DNA from 4 places in the Sporosarcina sp. Y838 genome. Region 1 is predicted to be linked to each of the others. Evidence: riboswitches for the same ligand, from Rfam matches in the RefSeq annotation. Region 1 holds a riboswitch; each other region holds the start of a gene.

Evidence for each region. A riboswitch is a leader RNA that binds a small molecule or an ion and turns the genes downstream of it on or off. The one in region 1 is predicted to bind S-adenosylmethionine.
Region 2: linked by a shared signal. The riboswitch ahead of AC1TO4_RS03420 (YezD family protein) and the one ahead of metA (homoserine O-acetyltransferase MetA) in region 1 are both predicted to bind S-adenosylmethionine.
Region 3: linked by a shared signal. The riboswitch ahead of metK (methionine adenosyltransferase) and the one ahead of metA (homoserine O-acetyltransferase MetA) in region 1 are both predicted to bind S-adenosylmethionine.
Region 4: linked by a shared signal. The riboswitch ahead of AC1TO4_RS05630 (bifunctional homocysteine S-methyltransferase/methylenetetrahydrofolate reductase) and the one ahead of metA (homoserine O-acetyltransferase MetA) in region 1 are both predicted to bind S-adenosylmethionine.

What each region holds. Positions count from the first base shown of each region.
Region 1 is NZ_JBXCJD010000005.1:295,018-297,220, forward strand. Features, by position in the region: gene AC1TO4_RS09730 (hypothetical protein) at 1-76, opposite strand, end outside; gene metA (homoserine O-acetyltransferase MetA) at 137-1,045, opposite strand; SAM riboswitch class I at 1,215-1,321, opposite strand; gene AC1TO4_RS09740 (hypothetical protein) at 1,460-1,639, shown strand; gene AC1TO4_RS09745 (PP2C family serine/threonine-protein phosphatase) at 1,700-2,203, opposite strand, start outside.
Region 2 is NZ_JBXCJD010000002.1:135,749-137,951, forward strand. Features, by position in the region: gene AC1TO4_RS03415 (MetQ/NlpA family ABC transporter substrate-binding protein) at 1-483, opposite strand, end outside; gene AC1TO4_RS03420 (YezD family protein) at 598-765, opposite strand; SAM riboswitch class I at 1,099-1,209, opposite strand; gene msrA (peptide-methionine (S)-S-oxide reductase MsrA) at 1,279-1,839, opposite strand; SAM riboswitch class I at 1,939-2,049, opposite strand.
Region 3 is NZ_JBXCJD010000023.1:14,125-16,327, reverse strand. Features, by position in the region: gene metK (methionine adenosyltransferase) at 1-1,054, opposite strand, end outside; SAM riboswitch class I at 1,246-1,364, opposite strand; gene pckA (phosphoenolpyruvate carboxykinase (ATP)) at 1,552-2,203, shown strand, end outside.
Region 4 is NZ_JBXCJD010000003.1:181,782-183,984, forward strand. Features, by position in the region: gene AC1TO4_RS05630 (bifunctional homocysteine S-methyltransferase/methylenetetrahydrofolate reductase) at 1-1,044, opposite strand, end outside; SAM riboswitch class I at 1,117-1,224, opposite strand; gene phaC (class III poly(R)-hydroxyalkanoic acid synthase subunit PhaC) at 1,403-2,203, opposite strand, start outside.

The DNA.
Region 1 (2,203 bases):
CTTGATTTTGATTTTTAATGTCCTCATTATTTTTAAAGACATTCGGATGCCCTTTTTCATTGATAAACAACCCCACACTTTTTCCCCCTTTGTCGTATTATCTTATGCACTATACGATAAAAAGGTCATTAAACAGTTATTCCCACACATAAGGCGTTTCTTGATAGACATAATAATTAAGCCAATTTGAGAAAAGCAAATGAGTATGTGAGCGCCATGTGTTCAAAGGTTCTTTAGTGGGATCATCATTCGGAAAATAGTTTTGTGGTATCTCAATGTCTACCCCTCTTTTAAGGTCACGTGCATATTCCTCCGCAAGTGTATCCGCGTCATATTCCAAATGACCTGTAACCATAATATGTTTGTTGTCTTTGGAAAGGACTATGAAAGCTCCTGCATCTTCAGACTTGGCGAGTAGAAGTAAACGAGGATCATTTTCAATTTCTTCTATTGAGACAGACGTATAGCGTGAATGCGGCGCTCTGAATTCATCATTAAAGCCTCGTGAAAGATTGATGGTAGGATCGGATAAACGATGTGTAAAAACGCCTGAGCATTTTTTAGGCAATTCAAATTTTCCAATTCCATAATGATGATAAAGAGCTGCTTGAGCTCCCCAACAAATATGTAAAACTGATGTTACATTTAATTTTGACCACTCCATAATTGCCGTTAATTCTTTCCAGTAGTTAACATCTTCAAATTCCAAATGCTCAATGGGTGCACCGGTAATGATCAAGCCATCGAAACGGCGATGTTTTACTTGTTCAAATGTCGCATAGTATGCATCTAGATGTGTTTTACTAACATTTTTCGAATCATGTGTTGCTGTATTCAAAAATGTAACATTTACTTGCAAAGGTGTATTTCCCAGCAATCGTAGAAGCTGTAACTCAGTTCTTTCTTTCTCAGGCATTAAATTCAGAATTGCAATAGTCATAGGACGTATATCTTGGGATGTTGCACGTTCTTCATCCATCACGAATATCTTTTCCTTCTTTAAAAGTTCTACTGCCGGTAATTGTTTCGGTATATTGATTGGCATTTTTCGTCTCTCCCTTTTCGATTTTATATGTATGATTTTTTAAAAAAGCGGTAGGCACCTGCAACTCGAGGCAATCCATCGTAAAACCTTATAATTTCCTACCTTTTTAAAATATAAAAAACCCTTTTTTCTGTATGATAAGAAAAGAGGGTTCTTTTTGGGCTCTAAGCTCTTATCTCTCAAGAATTAATCTTGTTGGAGGTAGCACCTTCCTGATCAGGTCAGAGGTTGCTGAAGCATCACAGGGCCAATTCCCTCTGCTTCTCTTGATAAGAATATTTAATTAACTTCCATTATACTACTTAACTTCCTATTGTAAAAGGTCTTTTTCTATTGCAAAAATTTTCATTGGATAAATCCCTCTTATAAAGCCACCTTAACAAAGTACTTACTGATTGAAAGGAGCTGTTATAATTGGGGAGAGATGACAACAAAACTGGCGGGAACAACGCGCGTTCGTTACCGCAGACACCGAAAAACCAAAAAATAAAACCTGGTGACATGAGTGAAGAAATTGCTCGCGAGTTTGCTGAACTGAGTTCCCTGAAACCAAAGCGTGAACGCATGAACCCAAATGCAAGAAAAAGAAAATGAGTAAGTAAAACGATGAACCCTCGCGTTAGCAATCATGCTGACGCGGGAGTTTATCTATTTTCAATCTACGTTCTGCGTTTGCTTTATCTCTTCCGTCATCCCCCTATAATCGCTCGGGATGCTGCCTTCCTTTTCTACTTCCACACTCCAGGCAACAATTGTTGTACTGTCTCGTACATTTTGTCTTTCAATTTCCATCAACAACTGTGAAATGCTTTCATCAAGTCTTTTTCCATTCAGCTCAGCAACAAGATTTGACGGATTTGAAAAAGGTTCGCCTGGGCATTCCACCAAACCGTCAGTCGTCAAAAAAATAAGGTTGTTCCCTTTTCTCAATTCCCTTGTTCCTGACGTATAGCATGGTACTGCTTGCTCAAACGTATTCACCTGACCAATCCACTCGAAGAATTGCCTTTGGTTGAGTTGAAATTGGTTCAGCGCAATCAGATCCGGATGTAATACGTATACTAGGCAATCTCCAACGGAAAACCACCATACATAATTAGCTTTCCTCACTACGATAAGACAAGCCGTTTCTCCTGTGACACACCTGCATTTGTCCAA
Region 2 (2,203 bases), on a different contig from region 1:
ATTAACATCCTCAGAGATTGTGATCCAGCCGTAGTCTTCCATCATGTTCAAAGATCTTGCCAGGTTTGTTGGGTCGTTTGGCAACGTCACCGTCATGCCTTCTTTTACATCCTCAAGAGCTGTATGTTGGTCCGAATAAAGTGCAATTGGAGCAGTCGGAACGCCATATGCAGGTACGAGGTCCATGTCATGGGATTCATTGAAATTCACTAAATAGTTTCGATTTTGGAATAAGTTCGCGTCGATATTTCCTTCATTTAGCGCATTGTTCGGCTGGATATAATCATTGAACTCGACAATCTCAACCTCGAAGCCGTCTTTTTCAAGTATAGGAATAATCCCTTCCTTCAATTGATCACTATAAGGACCCGCTGTTGCGCCGATCTTAATCTTCTTTTCATCATCCGCAGATGCAGACCCGCACCCCGCCAATACCAGTACACTAATTGCAATTAGCAATAAATTTCTAAACACTTTTTTCATCTTCTATTCCCCCTAAATTTCTAATTTATATACAAAAAAGGCCTCCAGCAATTCGCAATATTGTCTTTGAACAATATCGTGAAAGTCAAGAGGCCTCCGGTTGTCCGGTCAGCTTCACTTCTTATTTTCAGTTTTCAGTACTGGGAACCGTTTTTTCTCAGTTCGATCGATTTGAACGATTTGTCCTTCATGGATGGTAATGTGTACCTCTCCAAAATCCAAACCTTTCAGCGCCTGCGTAATCGCATCGATTTTAACTACATCATTCACTTTCAAAACCATTGCGCATCCTCCTTTTTTTCTGAGTGACGGTCACAACGTCTAATCTGATGATTGGCAATCAATTACGCCTCGGCGTAATTGCGTCCAGATTTTGAATCGAGCTTGCTCGATTAACTCCTTTCAAAATCTGTGACATCCGCCGGAGGCTTTATCAGGGAGGAATTGAACTTCATTCCTCCTCGTTCAGCGGGCGGTTGGACACCCATTGAACAGGATAACAAAACCACATTCATCTCCCACCTATAGAGGTGAGAGTCTTCTGCTGAAAAAAGATAAAAAAGCGGCCTCTTGTGAACTAAGAGGTCGCCGCAACACGTAGTTTGTAGGCAAAACCTCTCATCTGTCAGATGACGAACGACATCTGCTGGAATTGGCACCGTTTGAATGAATTCAATGGTTGCTGAGGCGTCAAAGGGCCAGTCCCTCTGCCTCTCTTTATAAGAGTTTTGTTTATGTAATTGATATTCATAATAATCCATCTATTCCGATGTGTCAACTATACTTTAAAACTATTTACTTTTTAAGTGACGCCTCTACCAATTTCCCATTCCAATTCTCGCGAATGAAGGGCGCTCTTCCCGACTCTTCTTTGAAGACTTTATATTTTTCTGGGTTCTTTTGATAATAGTCTTGATGATAGTCCTCGGCAGGATAAAAGATTGTGGCTTGAACGATTTCAGTAACAATTGGTTTTTCAAAGCGACCACTTTGGATTAACGCCTCTTTTGAGCGTTCCGCAACTTGTCGCTGTTCCTCATGATGGTAAATAATCGCCGTGCGGTAAGAAGTTCCACGACTGCCAAACTGACCATCTGCATCCGTCGGGTCAATTTGCTGCCAATAGAGGTCTACTAGTTTTTCATATGAAAAGACAGTCGGATCGTATGTGATTTGAACCGCTTCCGTATGTCCCGTAACCCCCGCACGCACTTCCTCGTACGTCGGATTTTCAGTGACGCCTCCAATATAACCGGAAACTACTTTTTCAATACCGGGTTGCGTATCAAACGGCTGCACCATACACCAAAAACACCCACCCGCAAATGTTGCCAATTCAATTTTTTTCTGAGTCATCATAATCCCCCTCTTCGTTATAATAAACGCCCCTGCCATATAAAAACGACCCCTTCCTAAAAGAAGAGGTCGCCGCATAACAAATATCGCGTGCAAAACCTCTCATCTGTCAGATTCATAATAAATCTGTTGAAATTGGCACCGTTTGAACACTGTTCAATGGTTGCCGAGGCTTCACAGGGTCAATCCCTCCGCCTCTCTTTATAAGAGTTTTAGCTATGTAATTGATATTCATACTAGTCTATCCATTTAGATAAGTCAATGTCTGAAAATATAATTTTGTGATTTTTTACTATATTGAGTAAGATATACGATGTTTGAATGTTTTATTGGTTGTGAGGAAAGAACTAGATCCGTTCAGTTT
Region 3 (2,203 bases), on a different contig from region 1:
CTGGACGAAGGTCAAAGAGTTCACGTGTCAGTTCCACGAGTTTACTCTCCTCAACGGTACCTGTTCCGAATGTATCAATCGAAATCGATACAGGTTGAGCTACACCGATTGCATAAGCCAACTGGACTTCACAGCGGTCTGCAAGTTCTGCTGCAACGATGTTTTTTGCAACATAACGAGCCGCGTATGAAGCTGAGCGGTCCACTTTTGTAGGATCTTTCCCCGAAAATGCCCCACCGCCATGACGTGCATAACCACCATACGTATCAACAATGATTTTACGACCAGTCAGACCCGCATCTCCTTGAGGTCCACCTATTACAAATCGGCCAGTCGGATTGATGTAGTACTTTGTTTCTTCATCAATTAAATTAGTTGGTACAACTGGATTAATAACGAATTCCTTAATATCACTTTGAATCTGCTCAAGTGTCACTTCAGGATGATGTTGTGCTGAAATAACAATCGTATCAATTCTGACGGGTATATTATTTTCATCATACTCTACAGTCACTTGCGTTTTCCCATCCGGTCTTAGGTACGAAAGTGTTTCATCTTTACGTACTTGTGCAAGTTTAAAGGATAGTTTATGGGCTAAGCTGATTGGTAATGGCATCAGTTCTGGTGTCTCATTACAAGCATAACCAAACATCAAACCTTGGTCGCCTGCTCCAATATCTTCAAGTTCGTCATCTGTCATTAATCCTTCACGCGCTTCAAGTGCTTGGTCAACACCCGCAGCAATATCGGCTGATTGTTCATCGATCGCAGTGAGAACTGCAGACGTTTCCCAATCAAATCCGTATTTCGCTCGAACGTAACCAATGCCTTTAACAGTTTCGCGCACAACTTTTGGAATATCGACATATGTAGTCGTCGTGATTTCACCTGCTACGAGTACCAGTCCTGTAGTGATTGTCGTTTCACATGCTACGCGTGCATTTGGATCTTCCTCCAAAATAGCATCAAGGATAGCATCTGAAATTTGGTCGCACATTTTGTCTGGATGTCCTTCAGTTACCGATTCTGAAGTAAACAGTCGGCGGTTAGTCATGTCTTTTCCTCCTTATATCCTACGAGATTGATACGGTACTCATATGTCCCATGTAGAGTCCTCCCGGATTCAGGAAAGACTACAAGCCACTGCGAGCTCTATACACGAGGATAAAGGGCTAAACAAATTAAAAAGCCCTTCGCTCACGTACTAATACATGAGGAAAGGCATGATTTTAAAAGCACCTTTCACTCTTATCATACAAGGACTGTGCCTTGCTACAGGTTTGGCACCTTTGCGCAGACAAATAAGTCATTGCAGGTTGCCGGGTTTCATTGGGCCTGACCCCTCCACCAGCTCGGGATAAGAGTATCCGTTCAACTATATATGCTACGAAAAAACTTGTTCCCTGTCAAATTTCTTTGCCGATTTTACAACTAATTGCTTGAGATTTTGATTAATATAGATTATTATTCTTAATGTGTTATACTATTTAAGAAATGTGATGACATGACACCCAATTATATGGGACTATGAGTAAAGGACGGTACATAATTATGATTACAGCAAAGATTAGCGACGATCTAAATAACCTTCTTTCCGGTGAAAATATAAAAATTCAACTTTCAGTACCACAACTTGTTGAAAAAGCGATATCACGTGGAGAAGCTCAACTGACTTCCGATGGAGCAGTCACGGCTCAAACAGGGAAGTATACAGGTCGTTCCCCTAAAGATAAATATATTGTCGAGGAAGCGTCCTCCAAAGACAAAATCGATTGGGGCAGCGTAAACCGTCCGATTTCATCTGATGTATTTGACTCATTATATAATAAAATGCTTACACACTTAAAAGTTAAAGACGAACTGTTCGTCTTCAAAGGATTCGCTGGTGCAGATCCAGCTTCACGTCTATCCATTCAAGTCGTGAATGAATTTGCTTGGCATAACCTATTCGTCCATCAATTGTTTATTCGCCCGACTGAAGTAGAGCTCTCGAAACACGAAGCGCAATTTACTATCATTTCAGCTCCTTCTTTTAAAGCGGATCCTGCAGTTGACGGTACGAATTCCGAGACGTTCATTATTGTGTCTATGGAAAAACGCATCGTTCTCATTGGTGGTACTGAATATGCTGGTGAAATGAAAAAAGCAATCTTCTCTGTCATGAACTACTTCCTACCTGAGAATGGCATCATGCCGATGCACT
Region 4 (2,203 bases), on a different contig from region 1:
GCCTGCCGCGTTTAACGCCTTAGCACCTTCAATGAATCCAGTAATATCTAAATGACGTGGTGTATCCAACTCTACAATTATTGTTCTTTCTGTCTTCACTTTTACATGAAGCGGCTTTGTTTTTTGCGGTTCTGCCTCTCGAATTACAATCGGCTTTCTTGGAGTCACTATTTTTTCCGAGATGGGTGCTAGATTTCCAATGTATTTTTTCGCAGCCTCAATGTGCTTTGTCGTCGTTCCACAGCATCCACCAATTAAGCGCACGCCCTCTTCCCGGAGACGCAATGCAGCTCTCCCGAAATAATCAGCTTCTGATTCGTAGACAATCCGTCCATCCTCAACATCCATTAAACTTGCGTTTGGAGAAGCGGAAAGAAATGCTTTTTCAGGAAGTGTTACTTGTTCGAAAGCTTGAATCGTATGATGTGGTCCCAGTCGGCAATTGACTCCTACTATGTCCGCACCCAGTGCTTCAAGCTGATCAAACGCTTCGTTAAGCAGCATTCCATTTTGCAAAATGCCTGGATCATGCATTGATACTTGGGCAATAATTGGCGTATTTGTTAGTTTGCGTAAATGCTTTACAGTAGCAACAAGTTCTTCAAAATCATAATAGGTTTCTAGGAGTAACCCGTCCGGATCCCCTGCCAATAAGTGATTGGCTTGCTGATCAATCATTTTTATTATTTCTTCAACCGTCGCATCACTTTTACGAATCCCACGGATACCACCTATCGTACCAAGTACAAACTGTCCGCCTGGTGCAGCAGCTCTTTTTGCAATTTGAATTGCTGCTTCATTAATTTCTTTTACTTGATTTTCTAAACCATAACGCTCCAGCTTAAGAAGATTGGCTCCGTATGTGTTGGTCTGAATAATATCTGACCCAGCCGTAATATAATCTAAGTGAATTTTCTCCACAATCTCCGGTTTCTGTAGATTCAGCTCTTCGTTACAGTACTCAATCCCATATGAATAGAGCAGCGTCCCCATAGCCCCATCCGCAATTAATATCTTTGTCTGTAGTTCTTCCAGTAAGCCCATTCCACCCAATCCCCCTTTAATACAAAAAAAGCCTTCCATGAAAAGAAGACTTAACGATTTAAAATTCGTTCTTCTTCATCTCTCAGGACATTTCTCTCCTGCTGGAATTAGCACCTGACCATATTATGGCTGGTTGCTGAAGCGTCATTGGGCCAGTCCCTCGACTTCTCTCGATAAGAATTTAATATTCAGTTTTACTAACTATGATTATCCTATCGTTATAACTCGTATCAGTCAAGGACTTTTTCGTAAAATGCGAATATTCTTTTCCTTATTATTTTTATTTTTCTGATTTCAAAAAAATAAAAGCTGCTAACACAATTATATAATCATGTTAGCAGCTTTCACTCGTATTATATTATTGTATAGAGTGTTTTGTTAACCATTCTTCAATCAACGGAAACGTATTGTTAATGGCTCTTCTACCAGCAACAACTGAGACATGACCTGTATCCGTCAGATGGAAAGTCTTATCTCTACTTGAGATTTTAGCGTTTAATGGTTCTACTTGGTTAGGAGAAGCGATGACATCATGCTTTCCGGCAATATTTAATACATTTGCCGTAATCTTGCTTAACTCCACTTTCTGTCCTCTAATATAGAGTTCATCATTAATTAATTTATTCTCTTGATAAAACTCACCAATCCATTGCCTATAGGCTTCACCTGGAAACGGAATTCCGTCATTCAGCCATTTCTGCATCAACTTCCAATTGTTAACGAATTCCTCATTATCCGCGCGATCCGCCAGACTGATATAAGGACCATAAAAATTGGCTATCGGATTTAACAGCTTGTTGCCAAAATCAATCATATCATGAGGAATCAAACCAAGTGTGTCAACTAGTTTATTCAAGTTAAAATGACGTTTGTCTAACCAGCTCGTATATAAACCTGCATCCGAAAAATCAAAAGGGCTCGTCATGAAGATTAAATTACGAATTGGCAGTGTAGGATGGAGTGCCGTAAAAATAGAAGTCATCGTCCCACCCATACAATAACCGAGCAAACTGATTTCCTTGGCATCCGACGTTTTCAATACTTTCTTAACAGCGCGCGGAATATAATCTAAGATATAATCATCTAATTTCATATATCGATCTTCATAACCCGCAGTACCCCAATCCAGTAAATAAACATCGTGGCCTTTGTTTGTAAG